Regions from separate parts of the Bradyrhizobium sp. Pa8 genome, predicted to be linked through region 2. Evidence: predicted binding sites of a transcription regulator. Region 2 holds the regulator's gene; the other holds the start of a gene.

Region 1 (14,986 bases), 2.8 Mb from region 2:
CGCAGCGCTGCCATGAGTGAACGAGTCAGGCACTACGTACCCCAAGGCACTTTTCTGCAGGGTGTCGTTGCCTAGTGCTTCTGTCGTTCGAATTGCCGCTGCTATGTCGCTCGCGTTGATCTTCGCTTTCTCTTTAATTTTGCGCGCCCAAATGCCGGCGAGACAATCGGCCTGCAACTCGAGAAGAACTTGTAACCGGTTTCTCTCCGCCTCCGTCTCCATGCTCCCTTGAAGCTCGCGCACTTTTGGCGTAATTCCCAGCAAGTTCTGAACGTGGTGTCCGATTTCGTGGGCTATCACATAGGCCTGAGGAAGTTGACAGTCGGCGCCGCTCGAATCGCAGGCGTGAAGTTCAGTCTGCATCTCTTGGAAGAACGAAAGGTCGAGGTAGACTTTCTGATCAGCAGGACAATAGAATGGTCCCATGATTTTCTCGGCTAATCCGCAGGCTGCGTAGGTGGCGCTTGTGTACAGGACGAGACGGGGTGGCCGATAAGTTAGGCGATCGGATGCGAAGATTGCCTGCCAGACCTCCTCCGTGCTGCCCAGAACTCGCGAAACGAAGAGATACATTTTGTCGCGCGGCGCACCGGTCTGGTCGCCCGACTTCGCTGGAAGCTCGGCATAAAGCCACTTGGCTTGCGCGTCATCGCTACTCGTTGTTGCCGTGAATCCTTCACCGAATAGGCGAGCCCGCATGAAGCTGCCAATCTCGATCTGTTCAGTTTGAGCCACGCCATGACGTTGGAGCGGCTGGACGGTTATTGGCTCGTGATAGCCGACCGTCATTTCCGTCGGAGGATTAAAGACAACTGAACCCGGACTAATCTTGTCGACTTGGTTACGGAGGATGGCAGCGGGGTCTATCGGTGCTGGGCGAACTGCCCAGGCTAAGCCGCCTGTGCAAAGCACCCAGGCAGCAACTGCTATCGAAACAAGCGGTCCTTTGGGCATTGCCGGCCCCCGGCGCTCACGATCCGTGCGAAAAGAGCATTCCAGGGTTGTATGTTCAATGAAATTTCTCACACTTTGCGCGCGGCATAAGTGCACGCGATCGGGCCGCCGAATTGTTCCTCCGCGGACCTAAGCGCGTGGGCTAGGATGCAAAGGCCCCAACCACTTGGAGATTATCCGTTTTTTGACCGGACATTGGCGCGATGTCGACGCGGCCGTCATCGATGAAGCGCGTTGAGCATTGCCAGCGCGAGAGGGGGGCGAGCGCCGGATGATGTATGCGATGGTCAAAATCCGAAGAACTCACCTTGAGCACAATTGGTCCGCTGCGCTGTCTCGGAAGCGGACTTCCCATCCGGCCCTCTGTGGGTGCCCGCCCTAGCTCGCGCCAAACGCCTTGAAGGTGATGATGGTGAGGGTGTCCTGGATGCCCGGCAGCACCTGCACCTTCTCGTTGATGAAGTGGCCGATGTCGGTGTCCTTGTCGACGTAGAACTTCACCAGCAAATCGTAATGGCCGGCCGTGGAGTAGATCTCGGAGGCGATCTCGGCTTCGGCAAGCGCGTTGGCGACCGTGTAGGACTGGCCGAGCTTGCATTTGATCTGGACGAAAAAAGGAACCATTGCAGTCACTCCGAAGGCATATCTGGCGGCTAATAGGCCAAAACCGGCCGGATTTAGCAAGCAAACTTGCTGCCTTCGGGCGCAAGCGAACTTGCTGCCCCCGGGCATGCGCGCTAGGACGGACCATGGTCCCCAGGAAGCGGAAAATCGCCCCATGACGACGCCCGTGGCGCTCACCATCGCCGGCTCCGATTCGAGCGGCGGCGCCGGCATCCAGGCCGACCTGAAGACCTTTGCCGCGCTCGGCGTCTATGGCGCCTCCGCCATCACGGCCCTGACCGCGCAGAACACGCGCGGCGTCACCGGCATCCACGCGGTGCCCGCCGAATTCGTCACCGCGCAGATCGATGCCGTGTTTTCCGATCTCGAGGTCAGTGCGGTGAAGATCGGCATGGTGGCGCAGGCCGCCAGCATCGATGCGATCGCGGCGGCGCTGACGCGCTGGAAGCCTCGCCATATCGTGCTCGATCCCGTGATGGTCGCAACCTCCGGCGATCGCCTGCTCGCCGCGGAGGCGGTGGAAGCCCTGCGCAGGAAACTGATGCCGCTGGCGTCGGTGATCACGCCTAACCTGCCTGAGGCCGCGGCTCTGCTCGACGAGCCCGTCGCTGCAAGCGATGCCGAGATCGAGAGCCAGGGGCGCCGGCTGCTGGCGCTGGGCTGCCGCGGTGTCCTGATCAAGGGCGGGCACGGCGAGGGCGCCGAAAGCATCGACTATCTCGTCGAGGCCGAGAACACGATCGCGCTTGCGGCGCCGCGCGTCGCCACCCGCAACACCCACGGCACGGGGTGCTCACTGTCCTCGGCCGTCGCGGCCGGGCTTGCCAGGGGCGAGGATCTGGAGCGGGCCGTGCGGAACGCCAAGGCCTGGATCAGCGCAGCGATCGCGGCCGCCGACCGCTTCAGCGTCGGCCACGGCCACGGGCCGATCCATCATTTCCACAAATCTTACTGATCCGGGCCGCGAGCGCTCCGCCAGCGGCGCGCGGGACCGCTGCCGTTAACCTGTTCAGCCATCGGTTCCGGGGTCTTGCGGAGGCCGCTGCGGCGCCATGTCGCCTGATTGTCGCATGCGACTGATATTCGCGGGCAGGGCGAGGCAAGGTCTGATTCGTATCTGAGGGTGCCTCAAGGGTTCAATCTGTCATCCCCCTGTCACGGGACATTTGTTACAGGCTGGCGCATGGGAAGTTACGATGTGAGTGACGAGAGCCCGGAGCGGCGCTTTCGCACGTTGTTCATCTCCGACGTTCATCTCGGGGCCCGCGGTTCTCAAGCCGACCTGCTGCTCGACTTCCTGCGCTACCATGATGCCGATACGATCTATCTCGTCGGCGATATCGTCGACGGCTGGGCGCTGAAGTCGAGCTGGCACTGGCCGCAATCGCATAACGACCTGGTCCAGAAGCTGCTGCGCAAGGCGCGCAAGGGCGCCAAGGTCATCTACATCCCCGGCAATCACGACGAATTCCTGCGCAACTATTACGGCACGCATTTCGGCGGCATCGACGTGGTCGAGAACACCGTCCACACCGGCGTGGACGGCAAGCGCTACCTCGTCATCCACGGCGATATCTTCGATCTCGTGGTGCAGAACGCGCGCTGGCTCGCCCATCTCGGCGACAAGGCCTACGACTTCGCGATCCAGATGAATCGCTTCGTCAACTTCTTCCGGCGCATGTTCAAGGTGCCCTATTGGTCGCTGTCGCAATGGGCCAAGCAGAAGGTCAAGAACGCCGTCAACTATATCGGCGCGTTCGAGCAGGCGCTCGCCGCCGAGGCGCGGCGCCACGACGCCGACGGCGTGATCTGCGGCCACATCCACTATGCCGTGATCCGCGACGAAGCCGGCATCCGCTACATGAACTGCGGCGACTGGGTCGAGAGCTGCACGGCGCTGGTCGAGCATGACGACGGTCATTTCGAGATCATCACCTGGGCGGATCAGGCGCGGAAGCCGGCCCAGGTCCCGCAGGTCGCAGCCAGAGCTGCATAGCAGAGGCCGCTTGATGCGCATCCTGGTCGCGACCGACGCCTGGCACCCGCAAGTCAATGGTGTGGTTCGGACGCTGACCAAGCTCGCAGACGCCGCCGAGGCGCTCGGCGTCGAGTTCACGTTCCTGACGCCGCAATCGTTCCGCACCTTCGCGATGCCGAGCTACCGCGACGTGCGGCTCGCCATGCCGCGCCCGGCGCGAATCGCGAAGCTGATCGAAGAGGCGCGCCCCGACAGCATCCACATTGCGACGGAGGGGCCGATCGGCCTGATGGTCCGCCGCTACTGCCGCCAGCGCAAGCTGCCGTTCACGTCCAGCTTCCACACCCGCTTTCCCGAATATGTCCGCGCCCGCGTGCCGGTTCCGGAATCCCTGATCTGGCGGGCGCTGCGCCGATTTCACGCGCCCAGCCGCGCCGTGATGGCGGCAACGCCGGCGCTCGCCCGCGAGCTTGGCGAACGCGGCTTCGACAATGTCGTGCTGTGGCCGCGCGGCGTCGACACCAGCCTGTTCCACCCGCGTGGGATCGACCTCTGCCTGCCGGCGCCGGTGTTTCTCTCGGTCGGCCGGGTTGCGGTGGAGAAGAATCTCGAGGCGTTTCTCGATCTCGATCTGCCCGGCACCAAGGTGATCGTCGGCGACGGCCCGGCGCGGGTCGCGCTGGAAGAAGCCTATCCGGATGCGATCTTCCTGGGCGAGAAGCACGGCGAGGCGCTGGCGGCAATCTATGCTGCGGCCGACGTGTTCGTGTTCCCCAGCAAGACCGACACGTTCGGTCTCGTCCTGCTGGAAGCGCTCGCCAGCGGCCTGCCGGTCGCGGCCTTCCCGGTGAAGGGCCCCCGCGACGTGATCGGCGATGCACCGGTCGGCGCGCTGGATCACGATCTGCGCAACGCCTGCTTCGCGGCGCTCGACGTGTCCCGTCAGGACTGCGTCGAATTCGCCGCCAATTACACCTGGGAGGCCTCGGCGAGGGCGTTTGTGGACAGCATCAAGGCGGTTGGCGCGGTGCTTCCTGGCAGGAATGGGGCGGAGCCGGTTAGTTTCGTAGCCTGAAAACCAAGGTTCATCGCGCGCAGGTGTCTTGCCCCGCGCCTCGTCCGGCGCGATAACATCAGGCATGACCGAACAGCTCCTCCCGATCGGCCCTGCCGATATCGAAGCAGCAGCACGCGTGATCGCGCCCTTCGCCATCCGCACCCCGCTGTTGTCCTTTCCCGTGCTCAACGAGCGCGTCGGCGCAAAGGTCTTCCTGAAGCCGGAGATGCTCCAGCGCACCGGCTCCTTCAAGTTCCGCGGCGCCTTCAACAAGGTCGCCTCGATCCCGCAGGACAAGCGCGCCGGCGGCGTCGTCGCGTTCTCATCCGGCAACCACGCCCAGGGCGTGGCGGCGGCTGCAAAGATCCTCGACATGCATGCGACCATCGTGATGCCCGCGGATGCGCCGCTGTCGAAGCGCGAGCGCACCAAATCCTATGGCGCCGAGGTCGTGCTGTACGATCGCGACCGCGACGACCGCGAGGCGATCTCGCGCGGCATCGCCGAGAAGCGCGGCGCGACATTGGTCAGGCCCTATGACGATCCGTTCGTGATCGCGGGGCAGGGCACCGCCGGTCGCGAAATCGCCGACGACATGGCTGCGCTCGGCCTCAGTCCCGACATCGTGGTGGCACCGGCCTCCGGCGGCGGCCTGATCGCGGGCGTCGCCACGGCCGTCAAGGCGCGCTATCCGCTCGCCGAGATCGTGGTGGCCGAGCCCGAGGCGTTCGACGATCACGGCATTTCGCTGACCGCCGGCCACCGCGAGCCGCATGGGCCTGCGGGCCGCACCATCTGCGACGCGCTGATGGCCCTGATCCCTGGCGAGATGACCTTTGCGATCAACAGCAAGCTCTTGGCGCGCGGCGTGACTGCATCTGACAAGGAAGTCGGTGCGGCGGTGGCGTTTGCCTATCGCGAGCTGAAACTCGTGGTCGAGCCGGGCGGTGCGGTGGGCCTTGCCGCGCTGCTGGCGGGACGTCTCGACGTCGCCGGGAAGAACGTCGTCATCGTGCTCTCCGGCGGCAATGTCGATGCGGATCTGTTTGCCGAGCTGGTGGCCTGATCTTCTGAGATTTTGACACGAAGAAGGGGCAGAGCGTTGCCGCTCTGCCCCTTCTTCGTTTCGCTTGTGGCGATCAGTGCGCGAAGCCGCCGCGGCGATTGTTGCCGCCATTATTCGTGCTCGGCGCCTGGTTCATCGACTGGCGGAAGTTGTTGCCGCCGTTGTTGACCATGCGGTTCGTAGTGTTGAACTCCGGGCGGTTGTTCTGCTGGTTGTTCTGGACCTGCACTTTGTTCACCGGGTTGTTGTTGAGCTTCACGATGCCGGTGTTGCCGTTGTTGACGCGGATCGGGTTGTTCTGCGTCTGAATGACCGGCTTCGTATCGACAGTCGAGCCGCCCTTGCCGACATTCACCGGCATGCTCACGATCTTGCCTGGCGTGCCTTTGGTCGTGCCGTTGGCAGTGCCGGCATTGTTGCTGCCGCCGTTCTGCGTAGTGTTGGTCGCGGGCAGGGTGACGATCTTGCCAATGCCGCCATTGTTGGTCGCGTTGGCCGGCGCAGGCAGGGTGACGATCTTGCCCGGGGTCTGCGACGGCGTGCCGTTCGGCTGATTGTTGCCCGCCGGCAGGTTGACGACCTGGCCGCCATTGCCGAGCTTGCCGATGAGGTTGCTGTCGACCGGCTTCTGCACGACCGGCAGATTGCCATTCATCTGCCCACCGCCATTGCCCTGCTGCATCAGCGGCATGTATTTGGGCTGGCCGAGATTGCCGACCTTGAACGTCGGAGCAATGTTCTGCGGCGCCAGGAACTTGGTCGCCTGCATCAGGGGGATCAGCTTCGGCTGGGTCTGGAGCTTCAGCGCGGATTGCGCATAGGGGCTGTTGCCGTAGCTGTCGTAGAAGCTCTTGTAGCCGAGCGCGGAGTTCGCGAGCACCGCCTTGTGCCAGGCCTGCGTGATCAGCAGGTTCGCGAGCAGCCAGCGGATGTGGTCGCATAGCGGGTCATGCGGGTACATCTGGATGAACTCCTGATAGTACTCCGGACGTCCCTCGGACACGACGTAGTCATAGGCTTGGCGCGTCGAGCGACTCGGCAGGTTGGAGGCCATCTGCACGACAGGCGCATTCACCGGGGCGCGGGTGGCGGCAACAGCGGTGTCGCCGAAGAAGGTGAAGTCCGAGGTCAGCGACGAGCTTTCCCACGGGATCTGCGCGCCGCTGGTGGTCTGGTTCACTTCCAGACGCACGCGCTTGAACAGCTGCTCGATCGGCACGTTGGGTTCGCGCGCGACGTTGAGGAAGGCCTGGGTGTAGGGGCTGTGGCCGTTGGTGCCGTCCTGTGCTTCCGCACCCGGCGCGGTCGAGTAGCCCACGATCGAGCCGTTCGGCGCATCGACGATGGCGAGGCCGCGGCCGGCGTCGTTGACATCAGGGAACGGATTGTTGCGGCAGGCATCGAGGATGACGATGCGCATGCGGCTCGGGATCGTCTCCAGCGTCGACATCACATCGACGAGGCGCACCGAGTTGCTCACGAGCTCGGTGGGGTTCGAAACTTTCGCATCGACGGGGACGAGATAGTTCTCGCCGGCGAGCTGCACGCCGTGACCGGCGTAGTAGACCATGACGACAGTGTTCGGACCCCGCGCGGAAACCTTGGCGGAAAAGGCCTGGACGACGCGGAGCATGTCGTTCTGGGTCAGGTCGGTCGCGGCAACCACCTCGAAGCCGGCGGAGTTCAGGAACTGCGCCATCGACTCCGCGTCATTATCGGGGTTTTGGAGCTGCGGCGCGTTCTTGTAGTTGGAATTGCCGATCACCAGCGCCACGCGCTGTTCCGGGCCTTGCAGCGCGGTGGGGGCAGGCTGGACCGGGGCGACCTGCGCGGAAACAGGGCCGCAGGCAAAGCCGAACAGGCTTCCCACGAGGCTAGCCGTCATCAGGAAAGGCTTTAGGCGGAACATGGCGTGCTCCTTTGGCACTCATCTCGATGCGAGGTTGGTTGCGAGGAAGCTTGGCCGCGTTCGAGCCCGTGGTCCGTGATCGCAATCACCATGATAAGCTGCGTGATCTGAATCACGCTTGGAACCTGCTATGGTGAACGGCCGATGACCGGCCGCGCCGGTTCGGCCCTCGAAAGACCTGCTCTACGATTTCGATCCCGATCCGGTGCGCGTGATGGCGCCGGTCGACAATCCCGATTGCGTCCCCGACGTGCAGCGCGCGGTGCTGGCGGAGATCGAACGCGCGGCCGGCCGCGCCGTCAGCCCCGGCAAGCTCTCGCGCCCGGAACTCTATCGCGCGGCGTCGGCGGGGTTTGGTGTCGTGCAGGTCGGCGACAGCAGGGGCTATGGCTGCTTCCTGATCCGCAAGGGCGTGATCTAGAGCCCCTTCCGATGGGATCGGAACGGGGCTCCAGATTCTTGTTTGACGCGTTTTCTTGACGCGAACCGGTATCCACTTCGCTTGAAAACGCGCTAGCCGCGACCGATGAGATGGATCGCCGAACGCCAGGCGTGCTGCGACAACGCCTCGAGGTTACGAACCGCCTCGACGCGAAGGAGGGCAGAGTCGGCAGTCAGTGTTCCGTTAGCCACCGCACCGAGCGTCGCGCTGCGGTGGATGCGCAGCATTTCACGGAGTTGTGTCGTACAACGCTCGAACTCGGCGATGGCCTCGTCGGGCGGGTCGGCGCGGGGACCAGCCAAGATGTCGCCGGCATGCGGGGCGGGCGCGAAGTGCGTCGATCCGCGGGGCGGCGCCGCGACGCCGCGCGCAATCGCGGCGGCGCTCCGCATGACCTCGGCACATAGCTCTCCGGCGCGGACGTCCTCCGGCCCGCCTGCCACCGAGCCGAAATTGTTTCCTCCATTTGCGAGGTCCGTCAGTCGAGATGCATGGTCGAGTGCGTGCAGCGTGCTCGTGAGACGCCGTTGCTCGTCGTCGGTGTCGGGTGGCCCGGCCACATCCGACAGGAATATTTGCGCCTGGCTCACGGCATAGGCCGCTTCCTGCACGGAGACGGTGTCCTTTCCCAGCCGTATCGGTGCAGCGCGGGCCGCCAGTTTCGCCTCGACCGAACCGCACACCGTCAGGAGCACGCGCGCGATCGTGCGCCGTACCGCCTCGACGGCCACGATCGGGGTCTCAAGCGCCGAAGGATCGAGACATCGCGTCAGCGGCGAGCCGCGCTCGGGCAGGATCCGTTCGACCAGCCGCGTAAACGGGTTGATCAGCGGGAGCAGGACCGCGACGCCGACGACGTTGAAGGCTGTGTGGTACCCGGCCAGCAGCGTGACGCCGTCGATCGTGTCCGAGGCGCGCAGCAGCAAGGGCGTTACGACGGGAAAAGCTACCAGCGCGATGATCGCGGCGATCAGCTTGAAAAGAACGTAGGCGATGGCCAACCGCTTCGCGGTGGCGCTCGCGCCGATCGCGGCGAGCGCGGAACTCGTCGCCGTTCCGATGTTCTGGCCGATGACCAACGCGCAGGCCTGGTCCAACCCGATTGCGCCTGCGAAATAGCCGGACAAGGTCACTGCGATGGCGGCCGTCGACGATTGCATCAGCGCGGTCATGACCAATCCGATCACCACCAGCGCCAGCACGCCGAGGAGGCCCGACCACCATGACGTCCCGGGACTGCCGAGGACCGCGGGCAGGTCCGCCGGGTGCAAACGTTCCGCCAGCCCGCCCATGCCCTGCTGCAGGGTCGTCAGCCCGAACAGCACGAGTCCAAATCCCGCGAGCGCGGCACCGGCGCCGGAAACTCGCCCTCGGCCGAGAAGCTTGGTCAACGCGCCGACGAAGATCATCGGCAACGCCGCGGCCGTTAGCGAGACACGGACGCCGATCAGCGCGACCAGCCAGCCGGTCCCCGTGGTGCCGATATTCGCGCCGAAGACCAGGCTCAACCCTTGCTGGAACGTCAGCAGGCCGGCGCTGACAAGACCGATCGTCGTCATCGTCGTTGCGCTGGAGGACTGCACCAGCAGCGTGACGATGGCTCCCCAAAATGAGCCAAGCAGCGGCGTCGATGCCGCCGTGCCGAGCACCCCGCGCAGCGCGGAGCCGGCCAGCGTCTTCAGGCCCTCCGTCATCACGGTCATGCCGAGCAGGAAGAGACCTACCCCGCCGAGCGTCGAAATCGCCGTGGACATGCATGCTCCTCGCGACAATGCACCACGAATAGCGAAGCAGACAGTACAGCAACAAAGCCCCGATGGGTCGGATCATTCGTTACGCGATCGTCTGCCATTACCCCACTCGGGAAGGGCATCGTCAGCCGCGGGAGGTCATCAGATCGGACGGCCAGCCGATCCGGACGAGAAGACCGTCAGGTCCGTTGATGCCCACCTCATACATTCCCCATTCGCGGTGGCGCAGCACGCCGCCCGGCCGGATGATCAGATCGTCCACGCGTGCGGCAATGGCCTCGACGTTGGGCGTGCGAATGAAGACGCCGAAGGGATTGTGCTCGGGCACGCGCCACGGGCCATCGCCGGCTTGCGTGAGATGCACCTCGCAGCCCCAACCCCTCATGATCACGTAGCCGGCGTCACCGCCCGCGCGCGTGAAGCCAAGACGCTCCCAGAACGCTATAGCGGCGGCAAGATCGTTGCTCGGAATGATGGCGAAGGCGCCGACGGGCGGGGTTTGAGGCATTCGCTCGCTCCGGAATAAGCGGTTGTCCGCGCAGCTCTCATGCTGCTTTTTCAAGCTTATCGGGAGAGCACGGTGAATCGAAGCGGCGAAAAGTCTCGCACTCGAATTTGAGTGGCCTGTCAGCTCCCGACTGTCTATGGTCGGTTCATGTCTCGCCTTATGTGTCTATCCGTTGCTGTCATCCTGTCTCTGCTGCCGGCCGTCGCGTCCGCTGAGCCCGTTCAAAAGCGTCCCAAGCAGGCTTGGCATGGCTACGGCTTCCTGCCGGGCTATCGCCAGCCGCTGAGCAACAGCATTCCGCTCTACAAGCAGAAGGAGGCGATGCGCCGCATGTCGCGCAGCGATCGCCGCCATTGGTATATCGACCCGGTTCCCCAATATTACGGCTGGGATGGCGAATGGCGCTATTTCGGTCGGCCCGGCTTCGGCGGCGGCCGCTACAATGGCGGCAGCTTCGGGCCGTGCTGGACGCGGACCCCGATCGGTGCGGTCTGGAACTGCGGCTGATCGGCCTCGCATCGATTCGCGGAACGCTTCGCGCGACAAATTTCAATCGTAACCGAATCCGGTTCGGCTGAAACCAGGCCGTCTTTCCGGTGTCCTAGCTCTTGTCCGGACCTTGCGGGTTCGGATGGAGTTATTGGCATGAATGATCGGTTCAGGGACAAAGTCGTCATCGTTACGGGCGCCGGCAGCGGCATCGGCGCCGCAGCCGCAAGGCGCTTTCACGGCGAAGGCGCCATTGTCGTGCTCAACGGACGGCGCGAGTTCAAATTGGCCGAAGTCGGTGCGGAGCTGGGCACCGATCGCTGCATGATCCGATCCGGCGACGTCTCGATCGCCGAAGACGTCGAGAGTCTGGTCACCAACGTGGTGCAGCGCTTCGGCAGGATCGACATCCTCGTCAACAATGCCGGGACGGGCGCACTGATCGATTTCCTGGGCTCGCCGATCCAGCTGTGGCGAGACGTCTTCGCGGTCAATGTCGACGGTGTCCTCTACATGACGCGCGCCGCGCTTCCGCACCTGATCGAAAGCGGCGGCTCGATCGTCAACGTGTCGTCTCTCAGCGGGCTCGGCGGTGACCGGGGCGTGAGCTTCTACAACGCCACCAAGGGTGCCGTCAGCAATCTCACACGCAGCCTGGCGCTCGAATTTGGCCCGAGAGGCGTGCGCATCAATGCGGTGTGCCCATCATTGACCCTCACCGACCTGACGATGCCGATCATGGAGCAATATCCGGAATTGTTCGTGAAGCTGGTGGAACGTATCCCTCTGGGGCGCGCAGCCCAGTCCGAGGAAATTGCGAGCGTCATCGCATTTCTCGCAAGCGACGACGCCAGCTTCGTGAACGGGGTGAACCTGCCAGTCGACGGCGGCGTCGACGCATCGACCGGGCAGGCCCCCTTCGCGTAGCGCGGATTGGTTTGCGAGACCACCCGTGCAGCAGCCTGGGTCCCGGCTCTGCGCTGCAACGCCTGCGCGTTGCAGCTTGTCCGGGACACGAGACCGGGCGTGGTGATTCACCTTGCTCCGTCATTGCGAGCGTAGCGAAGCAATCCAGAATCTCTCCGCGGAAAGACTCTGGATTGCTTCGCTGCGCTCGCAATGACGATGTGGAGCGAGCGTGCCCCTTACGAGAAGAACGCGATCTTCTCGGCCTGGGTCATGCGGCGGATTGGCGCCATGGGGTCGTTGGCCGCCGCGCGGGGCTTTTGCAGGATGCCGCTGGCGAGGATGGTGGCGCCGAGCGAGGGCTCGGGCAGGGACGCGGACAAGGGCGAGGGCATCGGGAGCGTCGCGGTCGGCGCCGCACCGAATGTCGCGGCGGCCGCCATGGCTGGGGCCGGCTGCTCCATCACTTCGGCGGCGGCCTCCGCAATGGCGTCGGTGAGGCGCGCGAGCGAGTCCATCGCGATCGGCGCGTCTTCGGCGGGCTCCTCCGCGACTGCGGTGGCGGCCGGCTCGGCTGCGACCGGCTCCGGAAGCTCTGCGGCAATGGGCGCTGCGACCTCCGCAGCCATCGGCTCCGGAATGGCCGCTCGCAGCTCGACCGGTTCGGTGATCTCGTCGAACTCCGGATCGGGTGCGGCCATTTCCAGCGCGATGGCATCGAGTATGGCTTCGTCCTCGGCGTCCGCGGCGGCGTCGAGCGAGACCCGGTCAGCCACCTCAGTGAAAGCGGTGGCCTCTGCGACCTCCTCTTCGGGTCCGACGTGATGGCCGGCGACGAACTCCGGCTCGATGGCGACGTCCATTGCTTCCTCGCCAACGGCGAGTGCTTCGACGGCGTTGGCCGCTTCGGGCGCGGGAGTCGCTGCGATGTCCTGCGGCGCCTCCGTAAGAGCCACGGGTGCTTCGGTGGCCATCGCGGCAGGCGCAGCCTCTGCGACAGGCGCTTCCTGCACCGGCGCAGGCGCGGGATGCACCGCCGCTTGCGGCGCTATGTCGCCGTCACCATCAAGCTGCTCGACCCGATCCCTGAGCAGATCGAATGCGGCCTTGAGCTCGACGCGGGGGTCGATGGTCGATAGCTGCCCGCAAGCCGCCTCGATGGAGGCGAGCTGCGAATCAATGAGATCGCAGATTCGCCCGTCGGCGCCGATCTCGCGCCAGCGCCAGGAGATCTCCTTGATGATGCGCACGCCGCGCGGAATCGGCGCGAGGCTCGCCTCGATCGCCGCAGGATCGAAGGCGGCGATCGCGATGGTCTCGGCCTCGCGGATGGCGCGGCGAATCTCGACCAGCGCCTCGGGCAGGCGATCCTCGACGACCGGTTGTCGCTGTGCCGCAAGGGTTTCTTCGATTTTCGCGACCGCATCGAGCACCATGCGGGTATCCGCATTGCGGTTGCGCTTGGCATATTCGCCGAGGAACCAGCGGCCGCGCGCGGTCTCCATGAAGGCTTCGCGGATCGCGTCGTAATCCTGCTCGTTCGGCTCGGCCGCACGGGCAGACATAGGCGAGAGGGCGAATGCTTCGTTGGCCATGACAATCTCGTCGCGCAAATCACTACGCGTTACTGTAACGATCACCACGATATCGACCGAATCGCAATTGGTTTGATGGCAGGCGAATCACAAATCCCCACGCAAGCCGCCGTGAAGCGGCGATTCGCCGTGAGTCTAGCGCTGTTCTATTCGGCGGTCTTCGCGGTGTCGGGCACGCATCTGCCGTTCTTTCCGGTCTGGCTGAAGGCGATCGGCATCGACGCAAGCTGGATCGGTCTCATCAACGCGCTGCCGGCGATCACGCGCTTCACCACGCTGCCGCAGATCACCGCTCTTGCCGAAAAGCGGCATGCCATTCGCGCCGGCATGATGGTGTCGGTGCTGGCAACCGCGATCGGGTTCACGGCGGTCGGCTTGCAGCAGCAGCCGCTGGCGCTGTTCCTGATCTATGCGCTGACCTGCATGATGTGGACGCCGACGACCCCGCTCACCGATGCCTATGCGCTGCGCGGCGTCGCCCGCTACGGGCTCGATTACGGACCGTTGCGGCTGTGGGGCTCGGCGGCGTTCGCCGCGGGCTCGCTCGCCTGCGGCTTTCTCGTCGACCACATCGCGGCACGCGATCTGATCTGGATCATCGTCGCGTGGGCCGTCGTTGCGGTCGCCGCCAGCCTGCTGCTGCAGCCGCTCGACGATGTCAGGCGAAGGACGACGGAGACGCATGCCGGCAAGGCCTTGCTGCGCGATGGCGGGTTCTGGGCCGTCATCGCGTCGGCCGCGCTGATCCAGGGCAGCCACGTCGCCTATTACACGTTCTCGGCCATCAACTGGCAGCTCCACGGCTTCGGCGGACTGACGATCGCGGGCCTCTGGACGCTGGGCGTGATCGCCGAGATCATCGTCTTCGCGCTGTCGCCGCGGTTCTCGCTGCATCCGTCCACGCTGATCGCGATCGGGGGGGTAAGCGCCGTGGTGCGCTGGATCGTCACCGCGCAGGAGCCGCCGCTCGCGCTGCTCGTGATCGTGCAGCTCGGCCACGGCCTCACCTTCGGCATGACCATCGTCGGCACAATGAATCTGCTGGTGCAGCGCGTGCCATCGCATCAGATCGCGCGGGGGCAGGGCTATTATGCCGCGTGCAACGGGCTGCTGGGTGCAGCGACATCGATCGCGTCAGGCGCGATCTACGCCCGCATCGGCGACAGCTTGTACTACGTCATGGCCGCGATGGCCGCGGCCGGCGCATTGGTGATCTGGTCGGCGCGGCATCGACTCATCGCTCATCCCCAGAGCGAGGACTCCGGCGGGTAGACCAAACTGTCGTCATAGCGCAGCCCGTGATCGCGATCGCGCGCGAGCAGCAGCGGGCCGTCGAGATCGACGAAGCGCGCCTGCGGCGTCACCAGCATTGCGGGGGCCATCGACAGCGACGTCGCGACCATGCAGCCGATCATGATCTCGAAACCGAGCGCCTGCGCCGCATCGGCCATCGCCAGCGCCTCGGTGAGACCGCCGGTCTTGTCGAGCTTGATGTTCACGGCGTCGTAGCGCTCGCGGAGCGGCGCCAGCGATTTGCGGTCATGCACGCTCTCGTCGGCGCAGACCGCGAGCGGCCGCTTGATCCGCGCCAGAGCGCCATCCTTCCCGGCCGGCAGCGGTTGCTCGACCAGGGTGACGCCGACGGCGTCGCAGGCGGCGAGATTCTGCTCCAGATTGGCCTCGGTCCAGGCCTCGTTGGCATCCACG
Region 2 (14,986 bases):
AATGCATGCTGATGACCTTCCACGACCAGACGCCGCTGCGCCGGGTCGAGGAGATGCGCGCAGACTTCGTGGCCAATGCCAGCCACGAGCTGCGCACGCCGCTCGCCGCGCTGTCGGGCTTCATCGACACGCTCCAGGGCCAGGCCAAGGACGATCCCAAGGCGCGCGAGCGGTTCCTCGGCATCATGCACAACCAGGCGACCCGGATGGCGCGCCTGATCGACGATCTGCTCTCGCTGTCGCGGGTCGAACTGTCGGCCCATGTGCGGCCCGACACCCTGGTCGACCTGTTGCCGATCATCTTCCAGGTCGCCGACGGGCTCGAGCCGCTGGCGCGGGAGCGCCAGGTCGAGGTCGAAACCCATCTACCTGAGACCCCGGTGATGATCGCGGGCGACCGCGAGGAATTGCTCCGCCTGTTCGAGAACCTGATCGAGAACGCGCTCAAATACGGGGCGTCGGGCGGACGTGTCATCGTGTCGCTGGCCGCCGCGGCAGCCACTGATGGAACTCAGGAAATCCGGGTCATGGTCCGCGATTTCGGCCCCGGCATCGCGCCCGAGCACCTGCCGCGGCTGACCGAGCGGTTCTACCGGGTCGACGTCGGCGACAGCCGCTCGCAGGGTGGGACGGGACTCGGATTATCGCTGGTGAAACATATTCTTAACCGCCATCGCGGCCGGCTTTTGATCGAGAGCGTGCCCAAGCAGGGCGCCGTTTTCACGGCCTGTTTTCCCCAGGCGAAGACCACGGCTTCAACCTGATATTCAAGCGATTTCAAACGCTTGTATGTGTCATCCAGCTGTCACGAAACCTTCGTAAAAGCACAGCCGACCGCTCCTAAAGGGGCGGCACGGGGAGCGCGATCGGGCGCGGACGGCGCTTCGCTCCCCTGTATGGAGACCACCATGAATTTCATCAAAACTATCGTCGCTGCCGGCTTGGTCGCCGCATCGGCGACGGCGGCCTTTGCTGCCGACATCACGGGTGCCGGCGCGACGTTCCCGTTCCCGATCTATTCCAAGTGGGCTGACGCCTACAAGAAGGAGACCGGCAACGGTCTGAACTACCAGTCGATCGGCTCTGGCGGCGGCATCAAGCAGATCCAGGCCAAGACCGTGACCTTCGGCGCCAGCGACGCGCCGCTCAAGGCCGAGCAGCTCGAGAAGGACGGCCTCGTCCAGTGGCCCATGGTGATGGGCGCCATCGTTCCCGTCGTCAACATCGAGGGCGTGAAGCCCGGTGAGATGGTGTTCGACGGCGAGACCCTCGCCAGCATCTATCTCGGCAAGATCACCAAGTGGGACGACGCCGCGATCAAGAAGCTCAATCCGAACGTGAAGCTGCCGTCGGACGCGATCACCGTGGTCCGCCGCTCGGACGGCTCGGGCACCACCTTCAACTTCACCAACTACCTCGCCAAGGCCAGCGCGGACTGGAAGAGCAAGGTCGGTGAGGGTACCGCCGTCGAGTGGCCGGTCGGCGTCGGCGCCAAGGGCAACGAAGGCGTGTCGGGCAACATCAGCCAGACCAAGAACTCGATCGGCTACGTCGAGTACGCCTATGCCAAGCAGAACAAGCTGACCTACACCGGTCTCGTCAACAAGGCCGGCAAGCCGGTGCAGCCGACCGTCGAGGCCTTCCAGGCCGCTGCTTCCAACGCCGACTGGGCCAAGGCTCCGGGCTACTACGTCATCCTGACCGACCAGCCCGGCGACAAGTCCTGGCCGATCACGGCGGCGACCTTCATCCTCATGCACAAGGATGCCACCGACAAGGCGGCCTCGCAGGAAGCCATCAAGTTCTTCCGCTGGGCCTTCAAGAACGGCGGCAAGGCGGCTGAAGAGCTCGACTACATCCCGATGCCGGACCCGGTCGTCCAGCTGATCGAGAAGACCTGGGCTGCCGAGATCAAGAGCTAAGCGCTCTCGTCCCGGACTGGGCGCCGGGATCTCGCAAGACCTCCGCTCCGGATCGGCCTCGCGCCGCATCCGGAGCGCAAGACCGACAACAAGACCGACAACAAGCGTATATCAAACGGGCACAGGGGATCGGCGTGGCAGAGATGGCCGTTCAGAGCGATGTAATCGACGACGCCGGACCGTACGACCGCGCCAAGGCCTTGAGCGCCTTCAAGCTCGGCGACGTCACCTTCTACTGGATCACGCGGCTCTCCGCGATCTCGGTGCTGCTCATCCTCGGCGGCATCATCATTTCGCTGATCGTCGGCGCCTTCCCGGCGATGAAGGAATTCGGCATCTCCTTCCTGTGGACGCAGCGCTGGGCGCCGTCAGCCGATCCGCCGGTTCTCGGCGCGCTCGGACCGATCTACGGCACGCTCGTCACCTCCTTCATTGCGATGCTGATCGCCATTCCCGTGGGTCTCGGCATTGCGATCTTCCTCACCGAGCTCTGCCCGCAATGGGCGCGCCGCCCGATCGGCATGGCGATCGAGCTGCTCGCCGGCATCCCCTCGATCATCTACGGCATGTGGGGCTTCTTCGTGCTGGGCCCGTTCCTGGCCAACACCTTCCAGCCCTTCATGATCAAGATCTTCGACGGCGTTCCCGTGCTGGGGGCTATCTTCGCGGGACCGCCGTCCTATCTCAGCCTGTTCAACGCCTCGCTGATCCTTGCGATCATGGTGCTGCCCTTCATCACCTCGATCTCGGTCGACGTGTTCAAGACGGTGCCTCCGGTCCTCAAAGAGGCCGCCTACGGCGTCGGCTGCACCACCTGGGAAGTCGTCCGCAGTGTGGTGATCCCCTACACCCGCGTCGGCGTCATCGGCGGTGTCATGCTGGCCTTGGGTCGCGCGCTCGGCGAGACGATGGCGGTGACCTTCATCATCGGCAATTCGTTCCGCATCTCCTCGTCGATCTTCGCGCCGGGCACCACGATCTCGGCGGCGATCGCGTCCGAATTCGCCGAAAGTGACGGCCTGCACCAGTCCGGCCTGATCCTGCTCGGTCTCCTGCTGTTCGTGCTGACGTTCTTCGTGCTCGCGGCTGCCCGGCTGATGCTGATGCGGCTGGACCAGAAAGCGGGAAAATAACATGAACCCGATCTATTCACGCCGCCGCCGCAAGGACATCGTGGTCCGCGGGCTCTGCTTCGGCGCCGCCGCCTTTGGCGTCACCTGGCTCGCGCTGATCCTAGTCACGCTGCTCTACAACGGCCTTGCGGGTTTGAACCTGGAGATCTTCGTCGCGGACACTCCGCCTCCGGGTTCGACTGAAGGCGGCCTGCGCAACGCGATCGTCGGCTCGCTGATCATGACGGTGCTCGGTGTCGGCATCGGCGCGCCGCTCGGCTTGTTCGCCGGCACCTATCTCGCCGAGTACGGCCGCAACGACAAGCTGACCTCGGTGATCCGTTTCATCAACGACATCCTGCTTTCGGCGCCCTCGATCATCATCGGCCTGTTCATCTACGGCGCGGTAGTGGTGCCGATGCGCGGTTTCTCGGCGATCGCCGGCAGTCTTGCGCTCGCCGTCATCGTCATTCCGGTGGTGCTGCGTACGACCGAGGACATGCTGCTGCTGGTGCCGAACGCGCTGCGCGAGGCGGCGTCCGCGCTCGGCCTGCCGCGCTCGCTGGTGATCAAGCGCATCGCTTATCGCGCCGCGCGCTCCGGCCTCATCACCGGCGTGATGCTGGCCACCGCCCGCGTCGCCGGCGAGACCGCGCCGCTGCTTTTCACCGCGCTGTCGAACCAGTTCTTCAGCCTCGGCCTGAACAAGACGATGGCGAACCTGCCGGTTACCATCAACAACTTCGTGCAGAGCCCCTACGCCTACTGGAAGCAGCTCGCTTGGAGCGGCGCCTTGCTGATCACTTTGACCGTGCTTGCCCTGAACATTGGCGCGCGCATTCTTAGCGCCGAGAGGACTGCAAAATGAGCGAAATGTCTGTTTCCGTCAGTACGCCCGCCGTTCAGCACGGCTCGCAGCCGCTGCCCGAGGCGCCCGCCAAGGTGACGGTTCGCAACCTCAACTTCTACTATGGCGAGCACCACGCGCTGAAGAACATCAATCTGGCGCTCGGCACCAACCGCGTCACGGCGTTCATCGGCCCGTCGGGCTGCGGCAAGTCCACCCTGCTGCGCATCTTCAACCGGATGTACGACCTCTATCCGGGCCAGCGCGTCACGGGTCAGCTCATGCTCGACCAGACCAACATCCTCGACCCCAAGCTGGACCTCAATCTGCTGCGCGCCCGCGTCGGCATGGTGTTCCAGAAGCCGACGCCGTTCCCGATGACGATCTACGAGAACATTGCCTTCGGCATCCGTCTCTACGAGAAGATCTCGAAGTCCGAGATGGACGACCGCGTCGAGAAGGCGCTGCGCGGCGGCGCGCTGTGGAACGAGGTCAAGGACAAGCTCAACGCCTCCGGCCTGTCGCTCTCCGGCGGCCAGCAGCAACGCCTCTGCATCGCCCGCACGGTCGCGGTGCGGCCCGAGGTGATCTTGTTCGACGAGCCCTGCTCGGCGCTCGACCCGATCTCGACCGCCAAGGTCGAGGAGCTGATCCAGGAGCTGTCCGAGAACTACACGATCGCGATCGTCACCCACAACATGCAGCAGGCGGCGCGCGTCTCCGACAAGACCGCCTTCATGTATCTCGGCGAGCTGATCGAGTTCGACGACACCAGCAAGATCTTCACGTCGCCGACCGACCGGCGCACGCAGGATTACATCACCGGCCGGTTCGGCTGAGGAGACGGAACATGGGTTCTGAACATACCGCAAAGGCCTTCGACACCGACCTCCAGGAGCTCACGCGCCTGGTCGCCGAGATGGGCGGCATCGCCGAGCGCATGATCGTCGACTCCGTCGACGCGCTGATCCGCCGCGACGTCGCGCTCGGCCAGCGCGTCGTGACCATCGACGCCGAGCTCGATGCGCTTCAGAAGAAGATCGAGGAGCGCGCCGTGCTCACCATCGCGCGCCGCCAGCCGATGGCGGTCGATCTGCGCGAGATCGTCGGCGCCATGCGCGTCGCGACCGATCTCGAGCGGATCGGCGACCTCGCCAAGAATATGGGCAAACGCGTCGCGGCGCTGGAGACCGATTTCCATCCGCTCAAGCTGTTCCGCGGCCTGGAGCACATGACCGACCTCGTGCAGCAGCAGGTCAAGTCGGTGCTGGACGCCTATGCCGCGCACGATCTGCCGGCGGCGATGGCGGTGTGGAAGGGCGACGAGGAAGTCGATGCCATCTGCACCTCGCTGTTCCGCGAGCTTCTCACCTACATGATGGAGGATCCACGCAACATCTCGTTCTGCATCCACCTGATGTTCTGCGCCAAGAACATCGAGCGCATCGGTGACCACGCCACCAACATTGCCGAGACCGTGTTCTACATGATCGAGGGCCACGCGATCACCGACAAGCGGCCGAAGGGCGACATGACGACCTTCGCCACGACGGTCCCGAACACTTAAGGAGCGACGACACCATGGGCGCACGCATTATGGTGGTTGAGGACGAGGAAGCTCTCACCGAGCTTCTCCGCTACAACCTCGAAGGCGACGGCTATGACGTCGAGACGGTGATGCGCGGCGACGATGCCGACACCCGCCTCAAGGAGCACATCCCTGATTTGATCGTGCTCGACTGGATGCTGCCGGGCCTTTCCGGCATCGAGCTGTGCCGGCGGCTGCGCACCCGGCCCGAGACCAAGCAGCTCCCGATTATCATGCTCACCGCGCGCGGCGAGGAGAGCGAGCGGGTGCGGGGTCTTGCGACCGGCGCCGACGACTACATCGTCAAGCCGTTCTCGGTGCCGGAGCTGCTGGCACGCGTGAAGGGCCTGCTCAGGCGCGCCAGCCCGGAGCGGCTCGCCACCGTGCTCGCCTATGGCGACATCGAGCTCGACCGCGACAAGCGCCGCGTGGCGCGCTCGGGCCGGCCGATCGATCTCGGTCCGACCGAATATCGCCTGCTGGAGTTCTTCCTGGAGCATCCCGGCCGCGTATTCTCGCGCGAGCAGCTGCTCGACAGCGTCTGGGGTCGTGACATCTACATCGACGAGCGCACCGTCGACGTCCATATCGGCCGCCTGCGCAAGCTGCTCAATCTCGGCCGCGAGCAGGACCCGATCCGCACCGTCCGCGGCGCGGGCTACGCACTGGACGATCGCTTTGCGAAGGCGGAGCAGGCGTAAGCTTTAGCGGGTGTTGGTTTTAGCGAGCTGCGGCTCAGCCGTCGTCCCGGGGCGCGCGCAGCGCGAGCCCGGGACCCATAACCACAGGACGTGGTTTGGCGAAGACTCGAAGTGACCATCTCGCGCAACAACTGCGCCCTGTGGTTATGGATCCCCGCGTTCGCGGGGATGACACCGAGTCATTGGAGCCGTCATCGCGTGACGGCGCCGTCTTGGCAATCAGTGAATTCCGATAACTCAGCGCGGACCCGGCTTCGCCGGCGCGCGCCGGCGATCGGCCGCGGGCTGATACGCCACGCGCGAGTGCTGGGCGCAGTAGGGCAGGCCTGAGAGCGCCTTGCCGCCGCAGAAGAAGAAATCCGGGCTCGAGGGATCGCCGACCGGCCAGTGGCAGGTGGCCTCGTTCAGCTCCAGCAGCGACAGCCGCTGGCTCATCGGCACGACGTTGTCGTAGGTGACCGGTTCGGCCTCGACCTCGACTTCGAAGGCCTGCGCCAGCGCGGTGTTGCCGCGTGCGATCGGCCGGGTCACCCGCATCATGTGCTGGGCGGGGCGCGCCTTGCGCGGCCGGGGCGCTGCCGATGAAGGGCTCTTGGCGCGGCCCGACAGGCCGAGCCGGTGCACTTTGCCGATCACGGCATTGCGGGTCACATTGCCGAGTTCAGCGGCGATCTGGCTGGCCGAAAGTCCGGCCTCCCAGAGCTTTTTCAGCTGCTCGACGCGATCATCCGACCAGGTCAAAACGGTCATTGCACCCTTTCCTTCGCCGGCGCCTGCCATCCTGGCGGCCGCACGGCGAATGCCTAAGCTTCGAAAAACCCGTGCCGCCAGAATCCCTTAAGGCTCGCCGGGCGCACCAGATGCGCCCGAACGCTTACGCCGGTACATGAGGACTTAGAGGATCAGAACTGCTGCACGAGATGTCGTATCTGACAAGCCAAACGCTACAATATGGCGTGACTCACGCGCAAGAGTCCGCCGACTCGCTTCCACATGTTCCGTGGCGGAAACACGCAAAATCGCCACCGCAAGACTACGGATTCTGCGTTTCGCGAGGCTTTCCGGGCGGCATTGACACCGGTTTCACCAGGCATAAGATAGTCGGGCGTGCCGCCCTTAAAAGGCGGCACGTTTCGTTTTCCGGGCCGGTCAATGGTGCGTTGCGCAATGCACGCTCACGCCGTCCGCAACATTCAAGTGATCGTCATGACTAACAGCGCAGCGCCGCATTTGCTCCCCGTTTTCGCCAGGTCCGACCTCGGTTTCGAGCGCGGCGAAGGCTGCTGGCTGATTGCGACCAACGGCGATCGCTATCTCGATTTCACCTCGGGCGTGGCGGTGAATGCGCTCGGCCATGCTCATCCTGCGTTGGTCAAGGCGTTGCAGGAGCAGGCCACCAAACTCTGGCACATGTCGAACCTGTTCCAGAGCCCGGACGGCGAGAAGCTTGCCGCGCGTCTGTGCAACGAAAGCTTCGCGGACTTCGTGTTCTTCTGCAATTCCGGCGCTGAAGCGCTGGAAGGTGTGATCAAGCTGGTCCGCCATCATCACTTCTCGAAGGGTCATCCGGAACGTTACCGCATCATCACCTTCGAAGGCGCCTTCCACGGCCGCACGCTGGCAACGCTCGCCGCGACCGGATCGGCAAAATATCTCGAGGGGTTCGGCCCGCCGATGGACGGTTTCGACCAGGTCCCGCATGGCGACATCGAAGCCGTCAAGAAGGCGATCGGTCCGCAGACCGCCGGCATCCTGATCGAGCCGATCCAGGGCGAGGGCGGCGTGCGTTCAGCAACGCCCGCCTTCCTGAGGGCGTTGCGCCAGCTCTGCGACGAGAAGGGCCTGCTGCTCGCGTTCGACGAGGTGCAGACCGGCATGGGCCGCACCGGCGATCTGTTCGCGCATCGCCGCACCGGCGTCACGCCTGACGTGATGTCGCTGGCCAAAGCGCTCGGTGGCGGTTTCCCGATCGGCGCGGTGCTGGCGACCGCGGACGCGGCTGCCGGCATGGGGCCCGGCTCGCACGGCTCGACCTTCGGCGGCAATCCGCTCGCGATCTCGGCTGCCAACGCCGTGCTCGACGTCATGCTCAAGCCCGGCTTCTTCGACCACGTGCAGAAGATGTCGCTGCTGCTCAAGCAGAAGCTCGCCTCCGTGATCGATCGTTATCCCGACATCGTCAGCGAAGTGCGCGGCGAAGGCCTTCTGATCGGCATCAAGGCCGTGGTGCCGTCAGGCGATCTCGGCGCGGCATTGCGCAACGAAAAATTGCTCACGGTCGGTGCCGGCGACAATGTCGTGCGTTTCCTGCCGCCCTTGATCGTCACCGAAGCCGAGATCGAGGACAGCGTCGGGCGGCTCGAACGCGCCTGCGCCGCGATCTCGTCCAGTCAGACCAAGCGGGCGGCAAGCTGATGAGCAAGTCCCCGAAGCACTTTCTGGATATCAACGAGCTCCCGTTGTCGGAGCTCAAGAGCATGCTCGCGGCCTCCTCCGCCATGAAGGCGAAGCAGAAAGCGCACCAGCCGGTGAAGCCGCTGGAAGGCAAGACGCTGGCGATGATCTTCGAGCGTCCGTCCACGCGCACCCGCGTCTCGTTCGACGTCGCCATGCGCCAGCTCGGTGGCGAGCCCATCATGCTGACCGGCGCCGAGATGCAGCTGGGCCGCGGCGAGACCATCGCCGACACGGCGCGCGTGCTGTCGCGCTATGTCGACGCCATCATGATCCGCATCCTCAATCACGAGGCCCTGCTGGAGCTGGCGGAATATGCGACGGTGCCCGTCATCAACGGCCTGACACGGCGCTCGCACCCGTGCCAGGTGATGGCCGACCTGATGACCTACGAAGAGCATCGCGGCCCGATCGAGGGCAGGACGGTGGCCTGGACCGGCGACGACAACAATGTGCTGGCGTCCTGGGCGCATGCCGCCGAGCGTTTCAAGTTCAAGCTCAATGTCGCGACGCCGCCGGAGCTCGCGCCGAAAAAGGTGATGCGGGACTTCATCAAGGCCACCGGCGCGCCGATCGTGCTCGGCACCGATCCCGAGGCCGCCGTGAAGGGGGCCGACTGCGTCGTCACCGACACCTGGGTGTCGATGGGCGACAAGGAAGGCGAGCACCGTCACAACGTGCTCAAGCCCTATCAGGTCAATTCGAAGCTGATGTCGCTGGCCAAGCCCGATGCGCTGTTCATGCATTGCCTGCCCGCCCATCGCGGCGAGGAAGTCACGGACGAAGTGATCGACGGCCCGCAATCGGTCGTGTTCGACGAGGCCGAAAACCGCCTGCATGCGCAGAAGGGCATTCTGGCCTGGTGCTTTGACGCGGTGAAGTAACGCGACGGTGGAGCGGGTGGCCGCGCCGGTGGCCGCATCCACTGCCGTCGTCCCGGACCAGCGCCGCACAGCGGCGCGCCGATCCGGGATCCATAACCACAGGAAGTTGCTTGGCGAGGACTCGGAGTGGTCGTCGCCGGTTACATCGTAATCCTGTGGTTATGGGTCCCGGGCTCGCGCTTTGCGCGCCCCGGGATAACCTGAGTTTATCGTGCTTTCGTGCGATCTAGTCTGCATGCCGGGGAGCGCTCCGCGCCCTCTTCCATTTTCCTCCATCGACCCCAGATAAAGCGCCATGGTTTCCCAATCCCCTGACATGAATACCGGGCCCGAAGGCCCGGTTCGCGCGCCATCAGCGGTTCCCATCGATGACGCCGTGCTGCCCTACGAGGTCGACGCGCTCGACGTGCGCGGTCGCCTCGTGCGGCTCGGTCCCGCGCTCGACGAGATCCTGACCAAGCACGACTATCCCGCTGCCGTGGGCAAGCTGCTCGGTGAGGCCATCGTGCTGACGACGCTGCTCGGCTCGGCGCTGAAGTTCGAAGGCCGCTTCATCCTCCAGGCCCAGACCGACGGTCCGGTGTCGTTCCTGGTCGTCGACTACATGGCGCCGGATCGCCTGCGCGCCTATGCGCGCTACGATGCTGAGCGCCTCGGCGAGACCAAAGATTCCGGTACGCTCCTCGGTAACGGTCATCTCGCCATGACCATCGACCAGGGTCCCGACATGAGCCGCTACCAGGGGCTGGTCGCGCTCGACGGCGGCAGCCTGGAAGATGCCGCCCACGAATATTTCCTGCGCTCCGAGCAGATCCCGACGCGCGTGCGTCTCGCGGTCGGCGAGGAGTGGCGCTCGAACGACGGCGGCAAGCATCGCTGGCGCGCCGGCGGCATGCTGATGCAGTTTCTGCCGAAGGCGCCCGAGCGCGCGCGGCAGGCCGATCTGCATCCCGGCGATGCGCCCGAAGGCGCCGAGGTGCATGCTGTCGCCGAAGACGACGCCTGGGTCGAGGCGCGTTCGCTGGTCGAGACCGTCGAGGACGTCGAGCTGATCGATCCCGAACTCTCCGGCGAGCGGCTCCTGTTCCGCCTGTTCCACGAGCGCGGCGTGCGTGTGTTCAATCCGCTGGTGCTGAAGGCGCAATGCTCCTGCTCGCGCGACGCGGTTGGTGCGATGCTGAAGAGCTTCTCCCCTGACGACCGCGCCGCCATGGTCAAGGACGACAAGGTTGTCGTGACCTGCGAGTTCTGCTCGTCGGTGTATCAGTTCACGCCGCCCGAGGCGGGCGTGGAGGGTGCGTAGGCGTAGCATCCTCCGTCATTGCGAGCGCAGCGAAGCAATCCAGAATCCCACCGCGGAAAGACTCTGGATTGCTTCGCTACGCTCGCAATGACGATGTGGAGGCTGCCCGCCAAGTGTTCGGACATCGTAGGGTGGGCAAAGCGCAGCGTGCCCACCATCTTATGCGCCACGTTCGGAATGGTGGGCACGGCGCTTTGCGCCTTTGCCCACCCGCGCTAGTTCAACACCCGCTTGTTGTCCGGGCTGTCCAGCGAGAACGTCGGCACGTCGATCTCGAAGCGTTCGCCGCTTTCGCTGACCATCTGGTAGCGGCCGGTCATGAAGCCCGAGGCGGTCGCGAGCGGCACGCCGGAGGTGTATTCGAAGCGCTCGCCGGGAGCCAGGGTCGGCTGCTCGCCGACGACGCCCTCGCCCCTGACCTCCTGCTGGCGGCCGGTGGCGTCGGTGATGATCCAGTGCCGCGTCTTCAGCTGCACGGTTTCGTCGCCGGAATTGGTGATGACGATGGTGTAGGACCAGAAATAGCGGGAGCGGTCGGCCGACGACTGCTCCGGAACAAAGTTCGGCTCGACGGTCACTTCGATCTGGCGGGTCACGGCGCGATACATGGCCGCCATCATAACGAAAATGCGGCCGGGAACCAACGCCCGCAGGCGGTTTTGGCGACATCGTGCCGCCAGAATTGCCGAGGAAGTAGACCCCAATGTGATCCAGCCGCTTTGCGAGACGACGGATGGACCTGTACACTCCTTGACACGTCGCGATTTGCGGAAGGGTTTCGGGCCCCGATGACCATTGCCGACCAAGTGACGGGATCGACGATCGCGGGAACCGGCAAGCCTGCGGAGGCCAGACCTGCGGAGGCGAAGCCGCGCTCCGCCGCGCCGGCCATCACGCTGCCCGCCATCGGCGAGCGCGAGCTCCGGCTCGACCTGTTCCGCGGGCTCGCGCTGTGGCTGATCTTCGTCGACCATCTGCCGCCGAGCCTTTTGACCTGGTTCACGATCCGCAATTACGGCTTCAGCGACGCCACCGAGATCTTCATCTTCATCTCCGGCTATACCGCGGCGTTCGTCTACGGTCGTGCCATGCTCGAAAGCGGCTTCGTCGTCGCGACCGCGCGCATCCTGCGGCGCGTCTGGCAGATCTATGTCGCCCACGTCTTTCTGTTCACGATCTTCCTCGCCGAAATCTCCTACGTTGCGACCAGGTTCGAGAACCCGCTCTATACCGAAGAGATGGGCATCATGGATTTCCTCAAGCAGCCCGACGTCACGATCGTGCAGGCGCTGCTGCTGCGCTTTCGTCCGGTCAACATGGACGTGTTGCCGCTCTATATCGTGCTGATGCTGGCGCTGCCCTTGATCTTGTGGCTGATGAAATGGCGGCCCGACGTGACGCTCGGCCTCTCGGTCGTGCTCTACGCGGTGACCTGGGAATACGACCTCTATCTGTCGGCCTATCCGAACGGCTTCTGGGCGTTCAATCCCTTCGCCTGGCAATTGCTTTTCGTATTCGGTGCATGGTGTGCGCTCGGAGGTGCGCGACGCATGTCGCGCATCCTGGCGTCCCGCGTCACGATGTGGATATCGATCGCCTATCTGGTCGCGGCGTTCTACGTGACGCTGACCTGGTATGTGCCGCAGCTCTCCCACTTCATGCCGAAGCGGCTCGAGCAATGGATGTATCCGATCGACAAGGCCGATCTCGACGTGCTGCGCTTCACGCATTTCCTGGCGTTCGCCGCACTCACCGTTCGCTTCCTGCCCCGGGAATGGCCTGGCTTGAAATCGGCCTGGCTGCGGCCGCTGATCCTCTGCGGCCAGCATTCCCTGGAGATCTTTTGTCTCGGCGTCTTCCTCGCCTTCGCCGGCCATTTCATCCTGGCCGAAGTCTCCGGCGGCGCAGCCATGCATGCGCTGATTAGTCTCTCCGGAATCCTGATCATGTGGGGCGTTGCCTGGGTGATTTCGTGGTACAAGCGCGTGGCTGACAAGAGCGGTGCGAAAACCAAAAACGCCGTCGGCAACGCCGATCTGGCGGGAGGGGGCTGATGAAGGCGAAGGTTCTCCTGAGCCTGGTCCTGCTGTGCGGTAACCTCGCCGCGCCCCTGGCGCGCGCGGGCGATGCTGCGTCGACTGCTCCGGCCGCCCCCCCGGCCTGCGAATTGCCATCCTATCTGCTCACCACTGAAAGCCAGCTTCCAAGGGTCGCCGATGCCATCAAGGCCGGCAAACCGCTGGAAATCCTGGTCATCGGCAGCCGTTCGACCACGATTCCGGCCTCGGAGGACAGCTCCTATCCAGCGCGCATGCAGGCCATTTTGAAGGACAGGCTGCTGCCGTCGGAGGCCGTGCATGTCTCCGTAGAAATACAGAGCAAGAAGACGGCCGAGGAGGCGGCCGCCACCTTCGTTAAGCTGCTGGAAGCAAGAAGGCCTACTTTGGTCATCTGGCAGACCGGGACGGTCGATGCTATCCGAGCGATCGATCCCGATGATTTTCGCGGGGCGGTGACCGAAGGGGTTTCCGCGCTGCAAAAAGCAGGGGCTGACGTCGTGTTGATGAATTTGCAGTACAGCCCGCGTACCGAAACCATGATCTCGGTGCCGCCCTATCTCGACAATATGCGGGTGGTGGCGCAGGAGCATGACATCCCGCTGTTCGACCGTTTCGCGATCATGCGGCAGTGGAATGATCAGGGTCAGTTCGACCTGTTCAGCCCGTCCCGCGGGCCAGAGCTGGCGAAACAGGTCCATGATTGCCTTGGCCGGGCGTTGGCACAGTTCGTGATCGACGCAGCCCATCTGGGGCCGGCTGAGCAGCAAAATTGAGGTCTAGCGTTAATGAGTTCTCTCCGCCCTTTTTGCCTGACGGCATGGCTGGCTGTCCCCGTAGCGGCTCTGCTGTTGCTGACGCCGGTGTCGCTGGCACCGGTGCAGGCGCAGGCCACGCAGGCAACGCCCGCGCCGCAGCAGGCCGCTAGTCCGGCTCCCGCTTCGCCCTCCCAGACCACCGTCGCCGCGACGTCCCACGAACAGCGCGGCGTGACCGCCCGCGCCATCGACAAGGTGAAGCAGGTCGCGAAATCCGCCGGGGACATTTTCAGCCGCGTGCCTTGCCTCGCGCCGAAGGGGGGCTCGAAGACGATGGGCTCGCTGCCGCATGTCGCGGGCAAGCTCGCCGCCGGCAAACCCGTGGCGATCGTCGCGTTCGGCTCGTCGTCGACGGCAGGCTATGGCGCGAGCTCGCCCGATTTCAACTATCCGAACCGTCTCGCCGCGCAGCTCCGCCGGCAATATCCGACCGCCGACATCACCGTCATCAACGCCGGCGTCGGCGGCGAGGACGCGCCCGAGATGATGACGCGCCTCCAGAAGGAAGTGATCGACGTGCATCCGGATCTCGTGATCTGGCAGGTCGGCACCAATGCGGTGCTGCGCAATCTCGATCCCGGTGACACCGCCAAGATGGTCGAGGACGGCATCTCCCGCATCCAGGCCGCCGGCGGCGCCGACATCGTGCTGGTCGATCCGCAATACTCGCCGGCCGTGAACCAGCGCAAGGAGAGCGCCGGCAAGATGGTGCAGCTGCTCGGCAAGGTCGCCGAACTCCGTCACGTCGGCATCTTCCCCCGCTTCGAGGTGATGCGCGACTGGCACGAGAATCAATCGATCCCGGTCGAGAGTTTCGTGATCGCCGACGGTCTGCACATGAACGATTGGGGCTATGCCTGCTTCGCCCAGCTCCTCGGCGACGACATCATCCGCTCCGTCGGCCAGATCAAGCTCGGCGTCAACGTGCCCGCGGACGTGCGGACGTATCGGCCGATGTAGGCTTTCGCCTCACCCTCCCCTGGAGGGGGAGGGTCGATCGCGCGAAGCGCGAGCGGGGTGGGGTGATCTCTCCACTCGGGCAGCGCTCGATGCGGAGAGACTGTCACCCCACCCCGTCTCACATTTCGCTGTGCTCATGTGAGCCGACCCTCCCCCTCCAGGGGAGGGTAAAGGTCACGCCTTCTCCAGCGCTGCCGTGAGATCCTCGATCAGATCATCCGCATGCTCGAGCCCCGCCGAGAAGCGAATAAAACCCTCGCTGATGCCGAGCGCGGCGCGGTCCTCCGGCTTCAGGCGCTGATGCGTCGTGGTCGCCGGATGCGTGACGAGGCTCTTGGCA

What was found. The regulator PhoB, encoded in region 2, activates phosphate uptake and scavenging genes when phosphate is short. The targets are predictions, from matches to a motif close to TGTCATNNANCTGTCAT.
Region 1: the regulator PhoB is predicted to act here: its motif matches at 2,721-2,737, upstream of ACKWRH_RS30650 (UDP-2,3-diacylglucosamine diphosphatase).

The regions. Positions count from the first base shown of each region.
Region 1 covers NZ_CP176767.1:6,444,825-6,459,810, reverse strand. The annotation lists gene ypfJ (KPN_02809 family neutral zinc metallopeptidase) at 1-954, opposite strand, end outside; gene ACKWRH_RS30660 (Lrp/AsnC ligand binding domain-containing protein) at 1,333-1,578, opposite strand; gene thiD (bifunctional hydroxymethylpyrimidine kinase/phosphomethylpyrimidine kinase) at 1,733-2,533, shown strand; gene ACKWRH_RS30650 (UDP-2,3-diacylglucosamine diphosphatase) at 2,762-3,574, shown strand; gene ACKWRH_RS30645 (glycosyltransferase family 4 protein) at 3,588-4,631, shown strand; gene ACKWRH_RS30640 (threonine/serine dehydratase) at 4,696-5,679, shown strand; gene ACKWRH_RS30635 (caspase family protein) at 5,753-7,588, opposite strand; gene ACKWRH_RS30630 (RbsD/FucU domain-containing protein) at 7,803-8,009, shown strand; gene ACKWRH_RS30625 (Na/Pi cotransporter family protein) at 8,102-9,784, opposite strand; gene ACKWRH_RS30620 (VOC family protein) at 9,906-10,289, opposite strand; gene ACKWRH_RS30615 (hypothetical protein) at 10,437-10,796, shown strand; gene ACKWRH_RS30610 (SDR family NAD(P)-dependent oxidoreductase) at 10,935-11,705, shown strand; gene ACKWRH_RS30605 (hypothetical protein) at 11,924-13,279, opposite strand; gene ACKWRH_RS30600 (MFS transporter) at 13,355-14,551, shown strand; gene dgcA (N-acetyl-D-Glu racemase DgcA) at 14,521-14,986, opposite strand, start outside.
Region 2 covers NZ_CP176767.1:9,235,554-9,250,539, reverse strand. The annotation lists gene ACKWRH_RS43950 (ATP-binding protein) at 1-764, shown strand, start outside; gene pstS (phosphate ABC transporter substrate-binding protein PstS) at 909-1,922, shown strand; gene pstC (phosphate ABC transporter permease subunit PstC) at 2,066-3,055, shown strand; gene pstA (phosphate ABC transporter permease PstA) at 3,057-3,902, shown strand; gene pstB (phosphate ABC transporter ATP-binding protein PstB) at 3,899-4,720, shown strand; gene phoU (phosphate signaling complex protein PhoU) at 4,732-5,448, shown strand; gene phoB (phosphate regulon transcriptional regulator PhoB) at 5,463-6,170, shown strand; gene ACKWRH_RS43915 (GcrA family cell cycle regulator) at 6,408-6,920, opposite strand; gene ACKWRH_RS43910 (aspartate aminotransferase family protein) at 7,377-8,585, shown strand; gene argF (ornithine carbamoyltransferase) at 8,585-9,508, shown strand; gene ACKWRH_RS43900 (Hsp33 family molecular chaperone) at 9,804-10,811, shown strand; gene apaG (Co2+/Mg2+ efflux protein ApaG) at 11,027-11,419, opposite strand; gene ACKWRH_RS43890 (OpgC domain-containing protein) at 11,600-12,865, shown strand; gene ACKWRH_RS43885 (SGNH/GDSL hydrolase family protein) at 12,865-13,644, shown strand; gene ACKWRH_RS43880 (SGNH/GDSL hydrolase family protein) at 13,657-14,646, shown strand; gene ACKWRH_RS43875 (O-succinylhomoserine sulfhydrylase) at 14,821-14,986, opposite strand, start outside.